Regions from separate parts of the Exiguobacterium sp. s150 genome, predicted to be linked through region 2. Evidence: riboswitches for the same ligand, from Rfam matches in the RefSeq annotation. Region 2 holds a riboswitch; each other region holds the start of a gene.

Region 1 (5,813 bases), on a different contig from region 2:
ATCGTCCCCGCTGTTCAATTCGAGAAGCGACTCGATCACGTTTTGTAAATTGACCGCCGTCGGCCGTGTCGCGATCAAACGGCGTCCGACAATCTCGAGACGACGCGTGAAATCTGGGTCGTCGACGAGACGCTCTGCCTCTTTCGCCAGGACGAACGCCCCGAAATACGCGATCGCCGGTGCGCCTCGGACTTGGAGCGTCTCAATCGCGTGCTCCGCTTCTTCAAGCGTCTCGATCGTCACGTAACGTGCCTCATGCGGAAGGAGCGTCTGGTCTAAGAGAATCAACTCATTGGTCGAGACGTCAAAGCGAATGTTTTGCACCGTCATACGCGTACCCCCGATAACAAGGTGACGAGGCCGTCAATCGAGTCAACTTCGTGACGTTCTTTAATGAGCGCCGTACCGAGCGCGAGCGCATCGCGTTTCCGCTCGAGACGTGTCGTTTCGGGTAACGTCTCAAGGTCTGCGACGCCGGCGAGGCCGATGGCGCGGCGGATGAGTTCGCAACCGGCATAGCCGACCGTGTCGGCGAAAATCGTTTGTAACAAGTCGTCGACATATCCTTCCGTGTCGAACGGCTCGACGGCGTTCGTGAAGTTGTGGCGGAACGTCTTCTCAAACGTCTCCCACACCGTGAGGACGTCCGTGAACCGTTCGAATCGCTTGAGCGGATCGTGGAACGTGGAGAGCGTCAAATGCGCGATAATCTGTCCGACGTCGAAGCCGAACGGTCCGTAGAATGCGAACTCCGGATCGATGATTTTCGTCTCCTGCGTCGTCGCAAAGATGCTTCCTGTATGTAAGTCGCCATGAAGCAAGGCGTCATGTTTCGTGACGAATCCGACTTTCAGTTTCGCCACCTCGACTTTGAGCGCCTTGTCATGCCAGAGGCGTTCGACGTCAGGACGCAGCGCCGCCTCGATATTGTTCGACTCGGTGTCTTTATACGGATCGGTGAAAATGAGCTTTTCCGTGATGTCGCACAGCTCCGGGTTGTAATACTCCCGTTCCTTCCGCTTCTTCTCGATTGGACCGGCCGCGTAGTCGGACGTGGCGAACAACGTCTCGCCTAAAAATTCACCGACGTGACGGGCCAGTTCAGGATACGTCTTCCCTTCGAGGTAACCGGTGCGGACGATTTCATAATCGGACAAGTCCTCTAAAATCGTGTACGCGAGCGTCCGGTCGCTCCCGAGCACGTTCGGCACGAAACGTGGCACGACTTCTGCGAACTGACGCAACGCGAGCTGCTCGATCCAGGCCCGTTCAAGCGTGAGCGGCCAACTTTCCCCGACGACTTTCGCATACGGGAGCGCTTGTTTGACGATAAGACGCTGTTCGCCTTGACGGATGCGGAAGACGAGGTTCAAGTTTCCGTCCCCAATCTCATCGCATTGGGCGATCCCTCCTTCTTCAATCAGTCCGAGTGCCCGGACGTGATCGACGACCGTCTGTTCAGTAAATGGTTGATATGCCATGTCTATTTCCCCTTTCGATGATTTCCACAAAAAAAGCCCCTTTCTCCGCGAGAAAGAGGCACAGCCAGATTGGTTGTTCCTCTCATCTTTCAGACATTCGTCTGGTGGATGTAGCACCGTGCCGTACTGGTCGGTTGCTGCGGCGTCATCGGGCCAATTCCCTCTGCCAACTCGCGATAAGAGTGTGTTATTCGATTTGTGTGACTATGAGCTGAATATTACGGAGTCGACGCCCTGGTTGTCAACGCTGTTTTTTTGAGCATCGAGTCACTTTTTGTTTGCATATATGGAAACAAATTTCTAAAATAAAAAATTTTCAAAAAAGGAATTGACGCTGTGACGATTCTGTGCAAAAATTCAATTAAATTTCACAACTTCAAATCATATTCTTATCAAGAGCAGACGGAGGGACAAGCCCGATGATGTCGCAGCAACCGACCCGATTGGGCACGGTGCTAATTCTTGCAGCAGACGCTGAGAGATAAGAGTTCATTTTTTATGATGACCTCTTGCCTCGGCATGGGGTCATTTTTTGTTTGACCGGAAGGAGGAACGAACATGGGCATCATCGCCACTTATGAAATTAACCGTACGGACCGCGTGGCCGACCTCGCCGCGAAAATCGCGCTCGAGTTGACCGTCGGCACGTGGACGGACTTACCACACCTAGAACAAGCACAGTTACAAGCGTATCGCGCCGAAGTCGTCTCGACGTCACATACGGAAACGACGAGCCGCTTCAAAATCCGCTACCCGCTCCATAACGTCAGTGCGGACTTCTCATCCATCTTGACGACGACGTTCGGAAAGCTATCACTCGACGACTCGGTCCGGCTCGTCGACCTCGATTTACCTGAAGCGTTGCGCGACACGTTTCCCGGCGCCAAGTTCGGGACAGAAGGCGTCCGTCAGCTACTCGGCGTCTACGACCGGCCACTCGTCATGAGCATCTTCAAAGGGGTCATCGGCCGAGACTTGACCTTTTTAGAAGCACAGCTCCGTGACCAGCTCGACGGGGGCATCGATATCGTCAAAGACGACGAGATTTTATATGACAATCCGCTCACCCCTTCACTTGAGCGGGCGCAGATCGGCCGCACCGTCTTAGACGAGCATTACGAGGCGACCGGAAAACGTGCCCTGTACGCCGTCACGCTAAGCGGACCGGTGTTCACGTTACGTGACCAAGCGCTACGGTTGATTGACGCTGGGGCAACGGCCCTCCTCTTCAACGTCTATACATACGGGCTCGATACCTTGCGTGAGCTGGCGAAAGACCCGGACGTGAACGTGCCGATTTTAGCGCACCCGGCGTTCGCCGGCGCCTTGACCGGTTCAATCAGCCATGCACTCCTACTCGGGAAGCTTCCTCGACTCGCCGGTGCCGACTTGACGCTCTTTCCATCGCCGTACGGATCGCTCGCGACGCCGCGTGACGAGGCGCTCCTCATCCGCGATGTAAGCGCGGAACCGAGCGAAAGAAAAGCGATTCTCCCGGTCCCGTCAGCCGGGATTCATCCAGGGCTCGTTCCCGACATCATCCGTGATTTCGGAACCGATGTCGTCATCAATGCCGGTGGTGGCATCCACGGACACCCAGACGGCGCCGCAGCCGGGGCCCGGGCGTTCAAACAGGCCATCGCGCACGTCCTCGGACAACGAGACGGCCAGACGACCGAGCTCGAGACGGCATTGAAAGCGTGGACGACGCGATGACGGTCCATATCCTCTGCGATTTCGACGGGACCATCACAGCCGAGGACAACATCATCGCCTTGATGAAGGCGTTCGCCCCTCCCGAATGGATCGAGCTGAAAGACGCGATCCTCGCCCAAGACATCTCGATTCGCTCCGGCGTCGGCCAACTGTTCGACTTGTTGCCAAGTAGCGAACGTACCGCATATCGAGACTATTTGGTGGAACGTATCGCGTTACGCCCTGGGTTTACTGCCTTTTTGGCCGACGTGCGTCAAAACGGATGGCACTTTGACGTCGTCAGCGGCGGGATGGACTTCTTCGTTCAACCAATTTTAGACGGCCTTGTCGATTCCGAACATATTTTCTGTAACGTCGCCGACTTCTCGGGTGAGACCGTGACCGTCGCGTGGCCACACGCGTGTGACGACCAGTGCACGAACGATTGCGGTTGCTGTAAACCGACGATCGCCCGCCGCATCGTCGATTCCAATGACCGGTTGATCGTCATCGGGGATTCGGTGACCGATTTCGAGATTGCGAAACGGGCGGACTTCGTCTATGCCCGTGGACAACTCATCACGCTCTGCGAGGCGGAAGGCATCCCATTCGCCCCGTTCGAGACGTTCCATGACATCACCCATCATCTGCAGGAGGTGACCGTATGAGTGTGACCGCCCGTTGGCTCGAACTAGCCGACATTAAAGATGAGCTCGCCGCCCGCGACTGGTTCCCCGGAACGAGTGGGAATTTGGCGATTCGCGTCGAAGATGACCCGCTCACCTTTTTAGTCACTGCGAGCGGACGTGACAAGCGAAAACGAACACCGGACGACTTCGTCCTCGTCGATGCTTTCGGACGCTTGATCGGCGAACAGACAGGAAAACCGTCCGCTGAGACGTTGCTCCACCTGGAGGTGTTCAACCGGACCGAAGCAACGTGCTCGCTCCATGTCCATACGATTGACAACAACGTCATCTCCGAGCTTTATGCCGCTCGAGGCGAGGTCGTCTTCACCGGTCAAGAGATCATCAAGGCGCTCGATTATTGGGAAGAAGATGCTATCGTCCGTGTCCCGATCATCGACAACCATGCCGACATCCCGACGCTTGCCGCGGCGTTCGCCCCTCATGTCCGTTCAAGCGCCGGTGCCGTCCTCATCCGCAACCACGGCATCACCGTCTGGGGCGAGACACCGGCGGCGACGAAACGCTATTTAGAAGCATATGAGTTTTTATTCAGCTACACGTTAAAACTACGCGCCTTAGGCGTGCATTCATAAGGAGGAACCATCCATGGCTACAATCTATTTCCAACAAACCGAAGAACGTTACGTCGACCAAACTGAAGTGAGCGCCTTTTTAGAGTCACGCGGCATTCTATATGAACAGTGGGACATCAACAAGCTCCCAGTAAACCTGCAAGAGAACTACCAGTTGACGGACGAGGACAAACAGGCGATTCTCGCGACGTTCCGTGACGAGATTAAAGATGTATCGGAACGCCGTGGCTATGAGACGGCCGACGTCATCTCGCTTTCGGATGCGACGCCGAACTTGGACGAATTACTCGTCAACTTCCAAAAAGAACACCACCACACGGACGACGAAGTTCGCTTCATCGTCAGCGGCCACGGTATCTTCGCAATCGATGACGCCGAGCGTGGCTACTTCAACATCGAACTGAACCCAGGCGATCTCATCTCGGTTCCGGTGAACACACGACACTACTTCACCCTCCAAGACGACCGCAAAGTCGTCGCCGTCCGAATCTTCGTGACGACGGAAGGCTGGGTGCCGATTTACGAGAAAGAAGATGTGACCGCCTAACAAAAAATCCTGCCTCCCGTTAAAGGAGAGCAGGATTTTTTAATGTTTGACCGCCGACGGTTTCGAAGAGAACCAACCCCAAAGGGCAATGGCGACCATGACCGACCAGAAGAAGAGCGTCCAACCGGTCGAGTGGACGAACCCGTGCGGGAGTCCGATGAATTCGATCGGTGTTCCTTCGATTAATCGTTTGAAGCCTTCGTGCTCCAAGACGAGAACCGTCAGCTTCACCCCGACCCAACCGACGATGATGAAGGCTGCTGTCTCGAGCGTCGGACGCTGGTGTAACAGTTTCACGAAGATTCGTGCGGCGAAACGCATTAAGACGACACCGATGAGACCACCGAGCAAGACGACGAAGAACTGACCGGAGTCGATGCCACCAATTTCACCGAGACCGAGCGCCGGAAGACTGACCGCGAGCGCGACCGCCGCCAAAATCGAGTCGACCGCAAAGGCGATGTCCGCGAACTCGACTTTCGCGACCGTCCACCAAAACTCTTTGCGCGAGACCGGTTTCTCGGTGACGGCCGTCTCGGCTTTCGCCTCTGCCGCCAGGTCTTGATGCGGCGCCATGTGGCGCGCCTTGTACGTCATATACAGATGTCTCGCACTCATCCCAATCAAATAGAGGGCCCCGAGCGCCTGCACTTGCCAGACGTTGATTAAGAATGAGATAAGGAACAGTGCGAGGAAGCGGAATACGAACGCTCCAAGCAAGCCGTAGAACAATGCTTTCTTTTGTTCCGTGCGCGGCAAATGTTTGACCATGACAGCCAAGACGAGCGCATTGTCTGCAGATAATAGC
Region 2 (5,813 bases):
GGATGCACGTCCCGATTCATCAGACACCGATTCAGACCGTCTATGTGGACGAGAACGCCTCGTCGCATTTTCGTCCGGTCATCGACTCAATCTTGATTTATCGTATGTTTCTCGCTTATTCGTTATCATCTGTTGCATCGTTTTTAATGGACATCGGCGTGTACGCGCTATTGATTTTCCTATTGAATCCTTGGTTCGATACGGCGCACGTCATCGTCGCGACCGTCGTCGGTCGAGTCGTCTCGTCCTTATTCAACTATTTCGTCAACCGGAAAGTCGTCTTCAAATCGAAAGCGAGACGGGCGATGGTCAAGTATTTTGGCCTCGTCGGGGCACAGATGGCGGTCTCCGCTGCCCTCGTCTATGCGCTCTTCTTCGTCATTCGAGACGGCGAGGTCATCTTGAAAGTCGTCGTCGACAGCTTCTTGTTTATCGCCAGTTACTATGTACAAAAACGCTGGATTTTCAAACGATAAAGGCCCGACAGTTGTCGGGCCTTTATCAGTAGGCGAGCTTTCCGATTTTAACGGACGTATAGCGATGAAGCTCGCGCGGGTCGGCGATGCCGGTCTTCATCATCATGTCGCGCATGAGGAGCGCACAAACCCGTGCGTCCTCGGCAGCGTTATGATGCAGGAACGGCTCGTTCAAATACTCGGCCATCGTGTTCAGCTTATGGTTCGGGAGCTGGGGGTACAACTTACGGGACAACTTGACCGTACAGCCATACTCGATGCTCGGGAACGTATATAGGTCATATTTGGCGATCGCTTTTTTCAAAGCGCCCATATCGAACGAGGCGTTGTGGGCCATGACGAGATCGACCTTTTGGAGCGTCGGATAGAGCAGTTCGAGCACCTCGGGCAGTGTCGGGGCATCCCAGACATCGCTCGGCCGAATGCCATGGACACGGATATTCCCTTGGTCGAAGTCTTCTTCCGGGTTGACGAGCAGCTGGTTCGTCTCGACGACCTCGCCGGCGTAAAGCAAGCTCCAGCCGACCGAACAGATGCTTCGGCTGTCACGGTTGGCGGTCTCGACGTCGATGGCTAAAATAGAATGTGACATAATCGTTCCTTTCTTCTTAACGAATTGAATCCACAAAAAAAGTCTAACATAACGTTAGACTGAAAAGCGATTAAGCGGCTGCTAAATTGCGGCATGCTTCGGCACAGCGGAGGCATGCCTCGGCGCATTGTTGGCAGTGGTCCATCTGATGGCGACCACATTCGACGGCGCACGTGTCACACACTTGCGCACAGAGGGCACCGATTGGTTTCGCGAACGCCGAATCGGTCTCGAGTGCGTTCAAGGCGAGGGCGCAGACGTCGGCGCATTCGCGCGTCAAGCGAATGCATTCTTTCACCATCAATACGTCTTCTTCTTGTAAACTTTTTGAAAAACAATGATTGCTCGTCCGCATGCAGTCGATAATCGCTGAAATCGTCTCTTCAATTGATTCCCGGTCCATGATAAGTCCCCCTTAGCAGAATAATGTATCTTCCAATCATTACCCGATACCGTATCGCTTAAACCGCGCCGGGACGACAAAAAAAGTCACTTCACGAAAGTGAAGTGACCTAGTAATGGAGCATAGCGGGCTCGAACCGCTGACCTCCACGCTGCCAGCGTGGCGCTCTCCCAGCTGAGCTAATGCCCCGTTCGAAAATTATTATATCATCCTAGTAAAACGTTTGGCAATGCCCTTTTTCAAAAAAGATTCAAAAGTTTAAACCGTTGACGCAATGGGAAAATCAACGATGATGTTATATTACGAAAGCAGGTGAATCATATGGGCATGATTTTATTGGCATTGCTTCCGGCACTCATGTGGGGGAGTATCCCGCTCATCGTATCGAAAGTCGGCGGGAAGCCGATTCAGCAGTTAATCGGGACGACGATGGGTGCGATGGTCATGGCGTTCGTCATCTTTCTCGTCTTCAATCCGGAGTTCACGACCCTTGCCGTCGTCACCGGATTCATCTCCGGAATCTTTTGGGCGCTCGGACAGTATCTTCAGTTCCAATCGTTCCAAATCTTGAGCGTCTCGAAAGCGATGCCGATCAGTACCGGGATGCAGCTCGTCGGAACGTCGCTCTTCGGGGTCATCGTGCTCGGGGACTGGGAGACGTCGACCGAGCTCTGGCTCGGATTTTCAGCGCTCGTCTTGATTATCATCGGGGCGACGATGACGTCATATCAACAGAAGAAAGACTCGGATAGCGCCGGGGCGTTGAAGAAAGGTCTCCTCGTCCTCCTCGTCTCGAGTCTCGGGTATGTGACGTACGCCGTATTGACGAACTACTTTGAAGTCGACGGCATCACGGCGATCGTCCCGCAATCGGTCGGGATGTTCATCGCGGCGCTTCTCTTCAGTCTTCGTGAGAAGGACGTGAAACGGTTCGATCCGAAGACGTTCAAGAACATCTTGGCCGGGATCGCCTGGGGGATCGGGAACTTCGGTCTCTTCGTCTCGAGTGGAGAGGTCGGGGTCGCCACGTCGTTCGCCTTGTCGCAACTGAACGTCGTCGTCGCGACGCTCGGCGGGATTTATCTATTGAAAGAAGAGAAGACGTCGAAAGAGCGCGTCTTCGTCTTTATGGGCATCGGGCTCATCGTCGTCGCCGGCTTTATGCTCGGGATTGCGAAAAGTTAAAAGACGGGCGATTGCCCGTCTTTCATGATTGCCAAGCCACGTCGATGAACGCGTCTCGTCCAGATTTCTTCCGGTCTGCTTTATAGTGGTCCGGATTTTTTTTGTGGAAATCCTGATGATACTCTTCGGCCGGATAGAACGTGTCGGCCGGTAAAATCTTTGTGACGATCGGATCCTTAAATCGTCCGCTCGCGGCGAGTTCGTCGCGACTCTGTTCTGCTTTCACGCGTTGTTCCTCCGAATGATAGAAAATGGCCGGCGCGTATTGGCTGCCGCGGTCTTGGAACTGGCCGCCGTCATCAGTCGGGTCGGTCTGAATCCAGTAAAGTTCGAGCAAACGTTCATAAGCGAACAGCGACGGGTTGAACGTGATCTCGACGACCTCATAGTGTCCGGTCGTGCCGGTCTTCACTTGTTCATACGTCGGATCGTCGACGTGTCCGCCCGTATAGCCGGATACGATTGATTCGATTCCGGGCTGTTCCTCGAACGGGGTGACCATGCACCAAAAACAGCCGCCCGCGAATGTTGCTTTTTCCATAAAAAACTCCCCCTGTACACGTATTGTCCAAATAAAAACGCCCATGTCATCGACATGAGCGTTCTGTCATATCGTCCAAGGCAAACGCCTTGCTGGAAGTAGCACCTTGCCGAAGCAGGTTGCTGTGAAGTCATAGAGCCAGGTCTCTCGTTCACTCAAGATATCGATATGTAGTTGGTGAAAGCATCATACCATCTGTCCGAAAGTGTCGTCAACGATTAGGTTTTCGCCGAAGTTGCAGCAACGTGGCCCCGACAATCAAGACGACGAGGACGATGGAGAGCGCTAGCGTATACGGGGCCTCCCCGGCATAGAGCTGTAAGAAGAACAAGACAAAGACGGACAACAAGACGAGTACGTACGAACGGTTCATAGTAACCTCCCTTTTCTTTCAGTTTACCAAGTTACACATTCGTTGGCGAACGAAAACAGGAAATCAAGTGGAAATAGCGAATACGAACGAGTGAGCAAAGGAGGAATCAACATGACTGAACCAAACCCATTTTTCGAACTCGATATCGAGACCGCCCATCTCGGATATAAGGAAGGAACGTTCACCGCGCGTGACGTGACGGCCTACTATTTGACCCGAATCGCCGCATTGAACGACAAGCTGAGAGCGGTCATTCAAGTGAACCCGGACGCTCTGTTCGAGGCCGAGGCGGCCGACCGGGCGTTCCGACGTGGTGATCGCTTGCCGCTGCTCGGCATCCCGGTACTGATTAAAGACAACGTCGAGACGGCCGGTCAGATGAAGACGACGGCTGGGGCCGTCGCCCTCGCGCATCACTTCGCCGGCCGAGACGCCCACCTCGTTCAAAGTTTACGCGCGAGCGGGGCCATCATCCTCGGGAAAGCGAACTTGTCCGAGTGGGCCAACTTTTTGACCGAGGGGATGCCGAACGGCTGGAGCGGGGTCGGGGGCCAGACGCTCAATCCATATGGGGACAAGCTCGATGTCGGCGGGTCGAGTTCAGGTTCGGCGTCCGCGGTCGCGGCGAACATGACGCTTCTCGCCGTCGGCAGCGAGACGAGCGGCTCGATTATCCATCCGAGCGTCCATAACGGCATCGTCGGCATCAAGCCGACTGTCGGTTTGATTAGCCGGAGCGGCATCATTCCGATCTCTCGGTCGCAGGACACGGCCGGCCCGATGGCACGAACGCTCCGGGATGCGGTGCTTGCCCTTGAGGCGATGGTCGGGGAAGACCCGGCTGACCCGGCGACAACGCACCTTCCGGCCGGTCCGCCGTATCGGACGTGTCTCGATGAACGCCAAGCGGTCGGGATGCGCGTCGGGATTGTCAAGATTGATCTGTCGGAAGAAGAACAGGCGCTCTATGATGAGGCGATCGCCTTGCTGAAACAGAGCGGCATCGAGGTCGTCACTGTCGAACTGCCGTCGATAACATCGCTCGACCAAGGCGATATCCTGTATCATGAGTTTAAGCTCGGAATCGAGGCGTATCTAGCCTCGACGACGCTCTCGTATAAGACGCTTTCGGATTTGATTAACTGGAACAGCAGTCATCCGGAGACGATTCCGCACGGACAGAAGACATTCGAGAAAGCGGACGAACAATCGGGCCGCTTGATTGAGGCCACCTATCTGACACGTCGCCTCGACGACGTCCGTCACGCCAAGACGGACGGCATCGACCGACTGTTGGCCGAGCAGGCGCTCCATGCGCTCGTCTTACCGCATGACCACAATTATGACATGGCCGCGAAAGCCGGGCATCCGACGATTACGATTCCGTATGCCGTCAAACAGAGCGGCGCCCCGTTCGGGTTATCGTTCACGGGGACGAGTTACGCGGAGCGCGATTTGATTCGCATCGCCTACGCGTTCGAACGTCATGTCACGCGGCCGCTTCCGCCGTTGTAAGAACGTTGCACCCGTCGACGCGGTCCGCTACAATGGGAATTATGCGGATTGAAGAAAGGACAGATTGCAATGAAACCATCTATATACGGGCTGACGTTTGATCAGCTGACGGACGTCTGTGTCGATTTTGGATACAGTGCCTATCACGCGAGACAAATTTGGGACTCGCTCTACATCGACCGGGTCAAATCGATGGATGCCATCAACGTGCGAGATGAAGTGAAAACAGCGCTTGCGGAACGTTTCGTCATCTCGACACAAGAGTTGTTCGTCAAACAAGAGGCGGACGACGGGACGGTCAAATTCTTACTTAAACTTCACGACGGCCACTACATCGAGACGGTGCTCATGCGCCATAAATATGGTCGCTCGGTCTGTGTGACGACTCAAGTCGGGTGCAACATCGGTTGCAGCTTCTGTGCGAGCGGTCTGTTGAAGAAGACACGCGATTTGACGGCAGGCGAAGTCGTCGAGCAGATCATGACCGTGCAACATTACTTGGACGAAGTCGGGGAAGGTGCCCGCGTCAGTCATATCGTCGTCATGGGAATCGGGGAGCCATTCGACAACTTCGATCACTTAGTCGATTTCCTTCGTGTCGTCAAAGACGAGCGCGGTCTCGCCATCGCGCCGCGGAAAATCAACGTCTCGACGAGTGGGCTCGCCGATAAGATTTACAAGTTCGCCGACCTCGATTTGCGCATCAACTTGGCGCTATCGCTCCACGC
Region 3 (5,813 bases), on a different contig from region 2:
ACGTGCTGTAACATCCCACTTTCCCATAAGTCCTCAATGACCGTCTCCGGGACACGGCGACCGATAATCGTGGCGATGCGAGCCGGATCGGTCGAGTCGGGATGGGTGCTGTAGGCGAGCAGTTGATGATGGCGGTTCTCGATCGTGATCGGTGCGCGAATCGCTTGGCCAATCGCTTCGGCGAGCGTGTCGAGTGATTCATAGGACTTCTGCAAAAAAGGCATGTCGATTCCTCCTCTCCTTTGAGTATACCGTCTCTCTTGTGAAACTTCACAAAAAGATGGGGGAGTGGGAATGGACATGCCCGATTCGATTAAATTGGGAAGAAGAGACCGACGACGAGACCGAGCAAGGCACCGACGATGACTTGGAACGGTGTATGGCCAACGAGTTCGTTCAAGATTGGCGTCTCGTGCTTGATTCCTTTGAAATAATCGTTCAAAAGCCGCGCCTGGAATCCGACCGCTTGGCGGACACCGGTCGCATCGTACATGACGATCGTCGCGAAAATCAAGGCGAGGGCAAACATGCTAGAGTCGAGTCCCTCCATCCGTCCGATCACGGTCGCGAGAGCGACGACGGTCGAAGAGTGGGAGCTCGGCATGCCGCCTGAGGCGAACATGATTTGCAGTTCGAAGTCTCTCGTTTTAATGAGTTCTGTCACAAGTTTGGCCGCCTGCGCGATAAACCATGCGAGGAGGGCGGCGAGTAAGGGTTCGTTAAACAGCAATCGATTCACTTCCTGTCTGACAATGGTATCTTCACTATACCCGATATGACGCCACCGTAGACGTAAAGATTTCGTCAAAAAAAGCGCCAGTGGCGGAAGCCAGCTGACGCTTTCTGGTCGATTTTTGTTACCCGACGACGCCTTCAGTTTCCTGAAGTTTGTCCGCGATATTCTCGATGATATAGCGGTTGCGTGGATGCTCTTGGCACTCTTTTGAACATGAGCGCATCTGTTTCGGCTCACATTCTTCACAACAGAAGTGCTGGGCATTACACACCGGGTTGGCACAATTAACGTACCGGACCGTCTTCGTGCCGCAGTGCATGCACTCGGAGACGATGGACGGGTTGACCGTGTTGACCGGGACGTTGATGCGCTCGTCAAAGACGTACAGCTCACCTTCCCAATCCTCGCCTTTTGTCGCCTCGTCTTTTCCGTACATGGCGACCCCACCTTTTAAGTGGAAGATGTTGTCGTGACCTTGGTCACGCATATATGCGGTAAATTTCTCGCAACGGACGCCGCCGGTGCAATACGTGAGAAGCGTTTTCCCTTCGTAGAGGTCCTTGTTCTCTTCGAGCCATTCTGGCATGTAACGAGAAGCCTCTACGTCGATCTTGATCGCATTTTTAAAGTGACCAAGGTCGTACTCGTAGTTGTTACGAACGTCGAGGATGACGACATCATCGCGATGCATCATCTCTTTCCATTCTGCCGGTTCGAGGTATGCACCGTGCTGTTTCGGCACGTCAAACTCGCCATCAAAGCGCCACGTCACGAGTTCCTTTTTGTGACGGACAAAAATTTTCGAGAACGCGTGCTCCTCGACTTCATCGATTTTGAACTCGATGTCGCTGAAGTACGGGTTCGCTTTCAAGTCGTTCATGTACTGCTCGGTCTGTTCCCACGTACCAGAGCACGTCCCGTTGATTCCTTCGGAAGAAATCAAGATGCGTCCTTTGATGCCGAGGTCTTTACAGTACTTCAAGTGCTCTTGTGTGAGCGCTTCTGGGTCTTCGATGTTGACGTACTTATAGTACAACAACACGCGCATTGGTTTTGTTTCCATTTGTGTTACTCCCCTGTGTTCAGTTTTTTGCAGGAAAACGAACGTTGGGTTGTGTCGTTCGACGAATGGGCTTGCCTGCAACCACAAGTCCATTATTATATGATAGATATCACAGCTAATTTTCGCAAATACTTTTTAATTTTTTTTAAGCCGAGCAGGGGGACGTGTCCTCAGACGCGAATTCGGGTACAAAATAGTAATGAAAGCCAAAGGTGGAAATCGATATGCTCACATCACTTGAACAGTGGATCATCCAATTGATTGAATGGCTACAAGAGCTTCCAGGCGGTCCGTGGGCCGGACTCGGGGCCCCGTTCTTAGAAGCGATTTTTCCGTTTCTCCCGCTCGTCCTCATCATTTCGGCGAACGCGGCAACATATGGGTTCCTACTCGGGACGTTACTGTCTTGGGTCGGCAGTTTGCTCGGCACAATCCTCGTCTTCACGGCCGTCCGCTACGTCTTCCGAAAACCGATGACGCGTTGGCTCGAGAAACATAAACAAGGGGTCTATTGGCTTGAACGGATTAATCATATGAGTCCAATCTCGCTCGGGTTTCTCTATTCACTTCCGTTCATCCCCGTCAGTTTGATCACGTACTTACTCGCCCTGATTCAAATGCCGCTCCGCACGTTCATTATGGCGGCCGGATTTGGTAAATTGCTCGTCGTGTTGATTTTCTCGGTCATCGGCGACCAGTGGGAAGAGTTCATCCAAAGCCCGTTCCGTTTGTCGATGCTCGGATTATTACTGTTCGTCCTATGGGCGATTAGCCGTGGCCTCGAGGAACTGCTCAAGCGGCGCGCGTTCAAAAAACGGAACGAACAACTTAAACGTGAGCTCGACGCAAAACGAACGACCCTTTGAACGGATTAGATTCAAAGGGTCGTTTTTGTCAGGCTTTTTTCTTGAAGCGCGGGAAGTTGAATGCGATGGCAAGTCCACCGCAGATGAACAAGAGGAACGGATAAAACATGAACGGGACGAGCGCGGGGGACGCGGTGTTCGTCAATTCGGCAGCGATGAGGAGCTGTGCACCGTAAGGCAATAGTCCTTGGACACCGCACGAGAAGATGTCGAGCACGCTGGCTGATTTTTTCCGCTCAATCTCATACGTGTCAGCGATGTTCGCTGCGAGCGGACCTGCCACGAGAATGGAAATCGTGTTGTTGGCCGTGGCGACGTTCGTCGCACTGACGAGTCCGGCGATGCTCCATTCGGCGCCGGCCCGTCGCTGAATCCGCGAGGTGAGGGCGTCACGCAAGTAGGTAAGGCCGCCGTTATGGGAGATGAGTCCGACGAGTCCGCCCATGAAGAGCGTCAAAATCGAAATCTCTGCCATTCCAATCATCCCGTCCGCGACCGCCGTAACGAACGCGGTCACTGACAAGGTCCCGTCAAGTAGACCGATGATTCCGGTCAACACGATGCCACCGAGCAGAACGAGGATGACGTTCAACCCGGTCAAGGCGAGGACGATGACGGCGAGGTACGGGATGAGCTTGTACCATTCAAACGAAGCGATCTCGACAGAAGAGACCGTGCCGCTCGATAGGACGGCAAGGAGAACCGTCGTAATAATCGCGGCCGGCAAGACGATCCAAAAGTTCGTCCGGAATTTGTCACGCATGTTCGTCCGCTGCGTTCGCACGGCGGCAATCGTCGTGTCAGAGATGAACGACAAGTTGTCTCCGAACATGGCGCCACCGACGACGGCTGCCGCGGCGATGGCGATATTGACGCCGCTCTCTTCGTGGATACCGAGCGCGATTGGGGCGAGGGCGGCAATCGTACCGGTCGATGTCCCCATCGCCATCGAGATGAAGGCGGCGATGACGAACAGTCCACTTAACAGGAGCGAAGGCGGGAGCAATGTGAGCGCCGCGTTGACGGTCGCGTCAATCGCCCCAATCTCGCCCGCGACGTTCGAGAACGCACCGGCGAGGAGAAAGATGAAAATCATAATCAAAATGCCCGGATTGCCGGCACCTTGGGCAATCCGTTCCACCGTTTGGGTGACGCTGCCTTTCGTCATCGTAGCCGCGACGATCAAGGCGATGAGTGCCGCGATGAGTACCGGGAATTTATAAAAGTCACCATAGTAAACCCCGGCCCCGATAAAGAAGGCAAGGAAGACGAGTAAAGGCAAGAGTGCCCATTTGTTTGCAGTTGGTTGTTCCAATCGTTTCACCTCATTCATAGAAATAAAAAAGAGAGCCCTTCGAAAAAGGCTCTCTCCATGTAAGAAGCGCCTTTTTCATCTTTCAAGCACGTGCTTGCTGGATTTGGCACAGGTTCCCCGCTGCCGAGACGTCGCAGGGCCAGTCCCTCGGTCTCTCTTGATAAAAAAGTCGGATGATTTAGTTATAAGACACGTTCCCTAACCTATCTGTTTCGAACCGGTTTGTCAATAGAAAATCCCTATGCGCTTCGCATAGGGATGAGTCAGGTCGTCAAATATTGAAAATGGGCGACCCGGTTGCGCCCGGCGTATTTGCCGCCGACGTAAAGCGCCCGGTCGGCGTTTCGAATCGTGTCGTCGAGTCGTTGATCACCGAACGCTTGAATCGTATCGACCCCGATTGAGGCGGTCACTTGGATGTCGATGCCGTCGACACGGAACGGCGTCGCTTCGATTTTTTGCCGGATACGCTCGGCGATTTCGACGGCCTGGTCGGTGTCGCAATGGTTCAAGAGCAGAATGAACTCCTCGCCTCCGTAGCGCGCCGCAAAGTCCTCGGTCCGAAGCGCCTGGCGAATCCGTCGGCCGAACTCTTGGAGAACGCCATCCCCGACTTGGTGACCATGCGTGTCATTGATTTTCTTGAAGAAATCGATATCGAGCATGGCGACGGAGATGGGGTACATCGATCCGTCTGAAATTTGTTGAATTCCATATTCGTAAAACGCCCGCGCGTTGGCGAGGAGCGTCAGACTATCCGTCCGGCTCTCGGTATACAAGCGGTCTCGCTCATGGCAGCGGCTAATCGTCCGATTGAACGATTTGAGCAGCTTGACGATTTCGCGCTGAATGATGAGCGGGTAACCGTAAGCGTGTTCGCCTGTCATGATGAGCCATGTGCGAATGCCTTCGATCTCCTCGGAACGGACCGAGATAAAACTATGATAGTCGTCATGGAACTCTTCGGATAATGGAGCGTCCCATTCAAACCGCATCTCATACTCGACCGACGTTTCGAAAGGATGCGACGTTTCGAGTAAGTCGAACACGCGGGGCCTTTCGACTGGTTGACGCGTCTTCAAGTCGAAGTAGAGCGAGCGGTCGAACAAGGCGAACTCGACGAAGCCGGCGTCATATTGATTCAGCCGTTCACATTGGCTTAAAAATACTTCAATCGCTTGGGCCTCGCTTTGCGACAAGGAGACAGCTTCTTTTGCCTCGTCATACTGCTCGATGAGCGATTTGAACGCGTCTTGCCGTCCTTTTTGAATCAACAGCCGCTTGATGAAAAACGTGAGCGCGGCGGCGATGCTGCTGACGACGAGCAAGTTCGTCTCGCGGAAAAAGGAAGCGGCCAAAATAAAGACGAGGCTGACGATATACGTGTAAAACGCGATGCTTAAAAAATCACGGACGGGCACATCGACACGGAACCACCAACCGACTTGATACTTTTGAATGACGGTGTTCACGATGATGGCGAGAATCAGTCCGGCGAGCGGGAGGAACGAGTCTTGCGTATAAAACCCAAGACCGGTCTGTCCGCCGAGCGCCAAATAGACGCTTGCCGGGATGGCGAGTTCTAAGAAAGACGTGATCGCATTCCACGGGTACGTGAAGCGGAAACGCCTGAGCGCGACGCGCGGCTTCAAGTTGACGAATTGGAAGACGAGCAATCCGATTTGGTTGACGAATAACGCTGTCTCAAAATCGAAGAATAAAAAGATGATGAGGACGATGCTTTCTGAAAATGTGAAATAAACGCCTTTACGCTCGATTGAGTCCATTTGGAAGATGATGACGAGTAACGCGATCAAGATGAACGGCAGCGGC
Region 4 (5,813 bases), on a different contig from region 2:
AAACCTTCGAGACGACGGATGTAAACTTGGTCGCCTCCGATTTTTCGGCAGACGTTCAGCGTCAGCTTCACATCGGCGAAACGGTCGTCCGGCGCGTAAAAACAGGCGAGCGGTAAACGCGGCAAATGTTTTTTCTCTTCCTGATGCTCGACGATCTCTTCTTCAATCTCCCGGTACTGGGCGTACGTGATCTCGCCGAACCGGGATGACTCTTCGCCGCCCCCGGTGAACGTCATCATACCGAGCGGCAAATCGGGGCGGAAGCGATCGACGGCGGAAGCGACGACTTGTTTCAATCCGCCGATTTGACGGGACGAATGCCAGTCAAAGAGCGGGGAGATGTACGTCAAACTGCCGAGCGGGACATCATACTCCTGTAACAGTCGGTTCGTCAACAGCGCACCAAGGCTGAAGGCGACGACGTGAATCGGCAATTTGTACTGTCCGGCTTCACGGAGCGTGTTCTTAATAAGCAGTTTATGGTCTTCAGCCGTCAAGCCGAGCGTCGGCCCGGCAACGACGAGCACTTCGTAGTCCGTCCGCAACCGATCGAGGAACGCCTCGCTGACACGAGACGTGAACTGGAGCGGGTATACAATCACGATGACCCCTTTTCGTGATGGTTCTTCGTATGTCATGCTGTCACCTCATTATTAGTATGTCTGTTTTATTCTAACAAAAAACATCAGCCTAGACTGATGTTTCAATCAAAATCCGTCTGGAGTCTTAGCGTGGGTCGTATCGCAAGTGAACGAGCTCCATCGGCTCATCGTACACTTCTTCTTGAATCCGGTTCAATTCGACGAACGATTGATGGTTCAAGAAGGCGAGCGCCTGCTCGTTCGAACTCTCAACGTACAGTTCGACCGGTTGGCGTTTTCGTCCTGCAAGGTGTGTCAACAGCTCTGCCCCTAACCCTTGACGGTGATGGGCCGGATGGAGGTAAAGACGAAGCACTTCCCACGTATCGCCCCGGTCAATCGCATGATAAAACCCGATGACGTCGCCGTCCGTCTCACCGACGATGAACAACTGTTCTTTCGCTTCTTCACTCGAACTGATGGCGCGCACGATTTCCTCGAGCTGATACGCCCGTTCCATCACGCGCGCACGCGCGTTGTCCGCGTCGGTCGTCGCGAGCGCGATTTCTCGAATTAGAGCGGCATCTTCCGGCACGGCTTCCCTCATCTTCATGACAGCTCCCCCTTTTGGCCAATCTAGTACTATCATTCCCCATCCCGCCAAAAATATCCTGCCCCTTCATTACTTTTTCATGACGAAATGAGCGAACGGGTTATGTTCCAATTTGACACGGGTATAAAGGTACCAATGCCAACTTACAGAAAAGGAGTGTTTTTATGCAACCACCATTGCAACACGACTCGCATGCTACACAAGCGAACAACCCGAACCGTCAATTCGACCATGAGTCGTCGAACGGTCCAAAAATCAACGTCGTCACCGGCATGTTGCTCGGTGCCCTCGTCGGCGGGCTCCTCGCCCTCCTCAGCTCATCAAACCGAGAGAACACGAAACAGTCATTCTCGAGTGCGAAAGCTTCTGTCGGCGGACTCGTCGAGACGGTGAAAGAAGATCCGGCCGGTAAGGCCTCACAAGTCATCGATCAAGTGAAGGCGGCCTCAGGCATCATCCAAGAAGTCGCGACAGACGTCCAAAACGTCTACGAAAAAGTGGCCGGCGAAGCCGACACGGTCAAACAAGACGTCAATAAAGTCGTCGAGACGGCCCAAGAGGCGAAATCGGATTTACAATCGATCGGCGAGAAAGTCGTCGAGGCGAAAGATACCGCGTTAGGACAAGGACACGAGTCGACTGACCATAAGCCACAGGCATAACAAAAACGACCTTTCGCGTGAAAGGTCGTTTTTCTTTGATTACGCGAAGCGTTTCGCGCCTTCTTCTAGTACTGCTGCTTTGTCCGTTTGCTCCCATGGGAGTTCCACGTCCGTGCGACCGAAGTGGCCGTATGCTGCTGTCTGCTTGTAAATCGGGCGGCGAAGGTCGAGCATCTTGATGATGCCGGCCGGGCGGAGGTCGAAGTTCTCACGGATGAGTTCTACGATCTCGGTCTCGCTCAATTTACCAGTGCCGAACGTATCGACCGCGATCGATACCGGGTGTGCGACACCGATTGCGTATGCAAGTTGAACTTCTGCTTTGTCCGCGAGGCCAGCTGCGACGATGTTCTTCGCCACGTAACGAGCCGCGTATGCTGCAGAGCGGTCAACTTTCGTAGGATCTTTACCAGAAAACGCGCCGCCACCGTGACGTGCGTATCCACCGTACGTGTCGACGATAATCTTACGTCCTGTGAGACCTGCATCACCTTGTGGTCCACCGATAACGAAACGGCCAGTCGGGTTGATGAAGTATTTCGTCTCCGCATCGATTAGTTCAGTCGGGATGACCGCGTCGATGACATGTGCTTTAAGATCTGCTTGAATTTGCTCGAGCGTGATGTCTTCAGCGTGTTGTGTCGAGATAACGATTGTGTCGATACGAACCGGGTTGTTCGCTTCGTCGTACTCGACCGTCACTTGCGTCTTCCCGTCCGGACGGAGGTAAGGGAGCGTGCCGTTTTTGCGGACTTCCGCCAAACGACGTGACAATTTGTGTGCGAGCGAGATTGGAAGCGGCATGAGTTCAGGCGTTTCTTTCGTTGCATAACCGAACATGAGACCTTGGTCCCCTGCACCGATTGCATCGAGTTCTTCTTCAGTCATTTGACCTTCACGTGCTTCGAGCGCTTGGTCAACACCTTGGGCGATATCGACTGACTGCTCGTCGATTGACGTCAAGACAGCACATGTCTCGGCATCAAAGCCGTATTTCGCGCGTGTATAACCGATCTCACGGACCGTTTCACGGACGACTTTCGGGATATCGACGTATGTCGATGTCGTGATTTCACCAGCTACGAGCACGAGACCTGTCGTGACAGACGTCTCAGCCGCAACGCGGGCGTTTGGATCTTCTGCTAAAATCGCGTCCAAAATCGAGTCTGAGATTTGGTCACAAATTTTATCCGGGTGTCCTTCAGTGACGGACTCCGAAGTGAAAAGTCGACGGTTCAAGTTTGACATTTCAAAAAACCTCCTATAATAAGGGTGATGTGTGGACGGTACTCGTTCCCCTTACGCGTTGCTTTGGGACGGTAATGAAAAAAACCTTTCGCCACGTTCAATGGGAAAGGTTGAATCGTTCTTCCTTACCCTCTTATCGTTCGAAGCTTACGCTTCGCTTCAGGATAGCACCTTTTCCGACAACATTACATTCGGACGGTTGCTGGGCTTCGTAGGGCCTTGTTCCCTCCACCGCTCAGAATAAGAGTATCCGTTACGAACACCATCATATAAATGACGTACCGTTCTGTCAAGCGTATCGACCGAATTCGTAAAACTTTTCACGAACGGGCAAATAGTTATGTTTGTGAAATAACAAACATTTTTATGACGGTTTCCGATTTTGTTCTATGACCTGGTACAGAATATGTTAGAATGACAATGTAAGAAAGCGCTTACTTGTCAAAGTGAAGAAACGCTTGTTTTTAATTAGTGTGTCACATATAATAAAAACGTCATACTAATTAACTGCGGAAGTATGCGGATTTCATCCACATCTATTTAGGGGAAAGGTGGGATTCGGGATGGCGACAACGCTCCTGAAAATCGAAGAATTAATTAACGGTGCCGACGTGAAACGGAACTTGACGGTTCCAGAATTGGTGGAAGAAGCCATTCAAAACGGGGAAGGTGTGCTGACGAAAGACGGGGCTTTATCTGTCAGTACAGGCAAATTCACAGGCCGGTCACCAAAAGACAAATTCGTCGTGCAAGATGAAGTCAGCAATCACTTAGTCGACTGGGGACCGGTCAACCAACCGATCGCCGAAGAGAAGTTCACAGCGTTGCTCGATAAGGTGCTCACCCATCTTGAGCAAAAACAAAAGCTCTACTATCTTGAAGCGTCAGCAGGTGCGGATGAGCATTACACGCTTCCGGTTCGCGCCATCACAGAATATGCATGGCACAGCTTGTTCGCGAAGCAACTGTTCCTTCGTGAATGGCCGACAAAAGGTGCGTTCGACCCGTTCACGGTCATCTATGCACCGAGCTATAAGGCAAATCCGGCTGTCGACGGCACGAACTCCGAGACGTTCATTCTCGTCTCATTCGCCAAACGTACGATTCTGATCGGGGGAACAGAGTACGGTGGTGAAATCAAGAAATCAATCTTCTCTGTCATGAACTTCCTGCTCCCGGAGCAACACGTCCTCTCGATGCACTGTTCGGCAAACGTCAACGACGCCAACGAGACCGCACTCTTCTTCGGGCTATCGGGAACCGGGAAGACGACGTTATCGGCCGACCCAGAACGTCACTTGATTGGTGATGATGAGCACGGCTGGTCTCCAGACGGCGTGTTTAACATTGAAGGTGGCTGCTATGCGAAGACGATCAACTTGTCGCGTGAGAACGAGCCGCAAATCTATGACGCGATCCGTTTCGGATCTTTAATCGAGAACGTCGTCTTGAATGATGACCGTTCACCTGATTACAAAAACATTTCCTTGACGGAAAACACGCGAGCCGCCTATCCGATCGATTTCATTGATAACGCCATGCTCCCATCACGCGCCGGACATCCGAACACGATCGTGTTCTTGACGGCTGACGCGTACGGTGTATTACCGCCAATCAGCAAATTGACGAAAGAGCAGGCGATGTATCACTTCTTGTCTGGTTACACGTCGAAACTGGCTGGTACGGAGCGCGGTGTGACCGAGCCGCAAGCGACGTTCTCGACTTGCTTCGGGTCTCCGTTCTTGCCACTCGCACCAGAACGCTACGCTGATATGCTCGGCACGTTGATCGAGAAGCACGACGTCGACGTCTATCTCGTCAACACAGGCTGGACGGGCGGCGTATACGGCGAAGGGTCGCGGATGAAGCTCGCTTACACGCGCGCGATGGTGAACGCGGCCGTCAACGGAGAACTCCGTGACGTCGAGACGATCCGCCACGACATCTTCAATGTCGACATCCCAGTCGACATCAAAGGTGTGCCACGCGACGTCCTCAACCCGCGTGACACATGGAAAGATTCAGCGAAGTACGACGCCGAGGCGCGCGCGCTCGCGATCAAGTTCCAAGATAACTTCAAACGGTTCACGAAAGCGAACGAGTCGGTCATCGCGGCCGGACCGATCGTCTTCTAAATTAAAGAAAGGGCTAGTGCACATGTGGCACTAGCCCTGTTTCGTTTGCTTCAGCATCCAATCCATCGCCCGCTCCGTCGTCTCCCACTTGTCCCAAAACGGCAATTGGTGCGCGAACGGGACGACCCAAAGCTCGGCCTGTGCGCCGAGCTTTTCGGCGACAGCCGTCGCATGGCGGAGCCGGACTTGCTCATCGTCCGTCCCATGAATCAACAGCGTCGGCGCGTCCCAGTCTTTATAGAGCGGCGACCGCTCAATATACGCCGCACTCGCCGTCTCCGGGTCCCCGCCCGTCATCCGTCGAAGCATTTTGCGCATCGTCTGTTGCTCCTCATACGTCCATTTCAAATTCGTCACACCGGCCCATGATGTGACGGAGACGAGCGGACGGACGGAAGCGAGCGATAGCGCCATCATCCCGCCCCGTGAGAAGCCGAGTGCATGAATCCGTGGATTCGTCTGCTGCACCCGGTCATAGAGCGACAAGACGTCCTCTAAATCGTCGCCCCCGAAATCTTCTTTGCCGGTCCCGCCGTGATTGCCCCGATACACCGGGGCGACGACGTGAAAGCCA

Evidence for each region. A riboswitch is a leader RNA that binds a small molecule or an ion and turns the genes downstream of it on or off. The one in region 2 is predicted to bind S-adenosylmethionine.
Region 1: linked by a shared signal. The riboswitch ahead of mtnK (S-methyl-5-thioribose kinase) and the one ahead of msrA (peptide-methionine (S)-S-oxide reductase MsrA) in region 2 are both predicted to bind S-adenosylmethionine.
Region 3: linked by a shared signal. The riboswitch ahead of KNP76_RS11175 (Na+/H+ antiporter NhaC family protein) and the one ahead of msrA (peptide-methionine (S)-S-oxide reductase MsrA) in region 2 are both predicted to bind S-adenosylmethionine.
Region 4: linked by a shared signal. The riboswitch ahead of metK (methionine adenosyltransferase) and the one ahead of msrA (peptide-methionine (S)-S-oxide reductase MsrA) in region 2 are both predicted to bind S-adenosylmethionine.

The regions. Positions count from the first base shown of each region.
Region 1 covers NZ_JACSMC010000011.1:808-6,620, forward strand. Annotated here, with positions in the region: gene mtnA (S-methyl-5-thioribose-1-phosphate isomerase) at 1-330, opposite strand, end outside; gene mtnK (S-methyl-5-thioribose kinase) at 327-1,481, opposite strand; SAM riboswitch class I at 1,561-1,664, opposite strand; SAM riboswitch class I at 1,868-1,969, shown strand; gene KNP76_RS07245 (2,3-diketo-5-methylthiopentyl-1-phosphate enolase) at 2,040-3,197, shown strand; gene KNP76_RS07250 (2-hydroxy-3-keto-5-methylthiopentenyl-1-phosphate phosphatase) at 3,194-3,844, shown strand; gene KNP76_RS07255 (methylthioribulose 1-phosphate dehydratase) at 3,841-4,458, shown strand; gene KNP76_RS07260 (1,2-dihydroxy-3-keto-5-methylthiopentene dioxygenase) at 4,472-5,005, shown strand; gene KNP76_RS07265 (TerC family protein) at 5,045-5,813, opposite strand, start outside.
Region 2 covers NZ_JACSMC010000027.1:13,593-19,405, forward strand. Annotated here, with positions in the region: gene KNP76_RS11965 (bifunctional glycosyltransferase family 2/GtrA family protein) at 1-476, shown strand, start outside; gene KNP76_RS11970 (3'-5' exonuclease) at 502-1,068, opposite strand; gene KNP76_RS11975 (four-helix bundle copper-binding protein) at 1,139-1,471, opposite strand; tRNA gene KNP76_RS11980 (tRNA-Ala) at 1,588-1,660, opposite strand; gene KNP76_RS11985 (GRP family sugar transporter) at 1,793-2,656, shown strand; gene msrA (peptide-methionine (S)-S-oxide reductase MsrA) at 2,679-3,197, opposite strand; SAM riboswitch class I at 3,264-3,364, opposite strand; gene KNP76_RS11995 (hypothetical protein) at 3,409-3,570, opposite strand; gene KNP76_RS12000 (amidase family protein) at 3,682-5,085, shown strand; gene rlmN (dual-specificity RNA methyltransferase RlmN) at 5,155-5,813, shown strand, end outside.
Region 3 covers NZ_JACSMC010000023.1:15,977-21,789, reverse strand. Annotated here, with positions in the region: gene KNP76_RS11195 (PucR family transcriptional regulator) at 1-224, opposite strand, end outside; gene KNP76_RS11190 (divergent PAP2 family protein) at 314-739, opposite strand; gene trhO (oxygen-dependent tRNA uridine(34) hydroxylase TrhO) at 858-1,799, opposite strand; gene KNP76_RS11180 (TVP38/TMEM64 family protein) at 2,024-2,665, shown strand; gene KNP76_RS11175 (Na+/H+ antiporter NhaC family protein) at 2,694-3,980, opposite strand; SAM riboswitch class I at 4,053-4,147, opposite strand; gene KNP76_RS11170 (GGDEF domain-containing protein) at 4,244-5,813, opposite strand, start outside.
Region 4 covers NZ_JACSMC010000002.1:220,368-226,180, reverse strand. Annotated here, with positions in the region: gene KNP76_RS02720 (alpha/beta fold hydrolase) at 1-638, opposite strand, end outside; gene KNP76_RS02715 (GNAT family N-acetyltransferase) at 727-1,194, opposite strand; gene KNP76_RS02710 (hypothetical protein) at 1,359-1,856, shown strand; gene metK (methionine adenosyltransferase) at 1,896-3,104, opposite strand; SAM riboswitch class I at 3,235-3,351, opposite strand; gene pckA (phosphoenolpyruvate carboxykinase (ATP)) at 3,668-5,239, shown strand; gene KNP76_RS02695 (alpha/beta hydrolase family protein) at 5,270-5,813, opposite strand, start outside.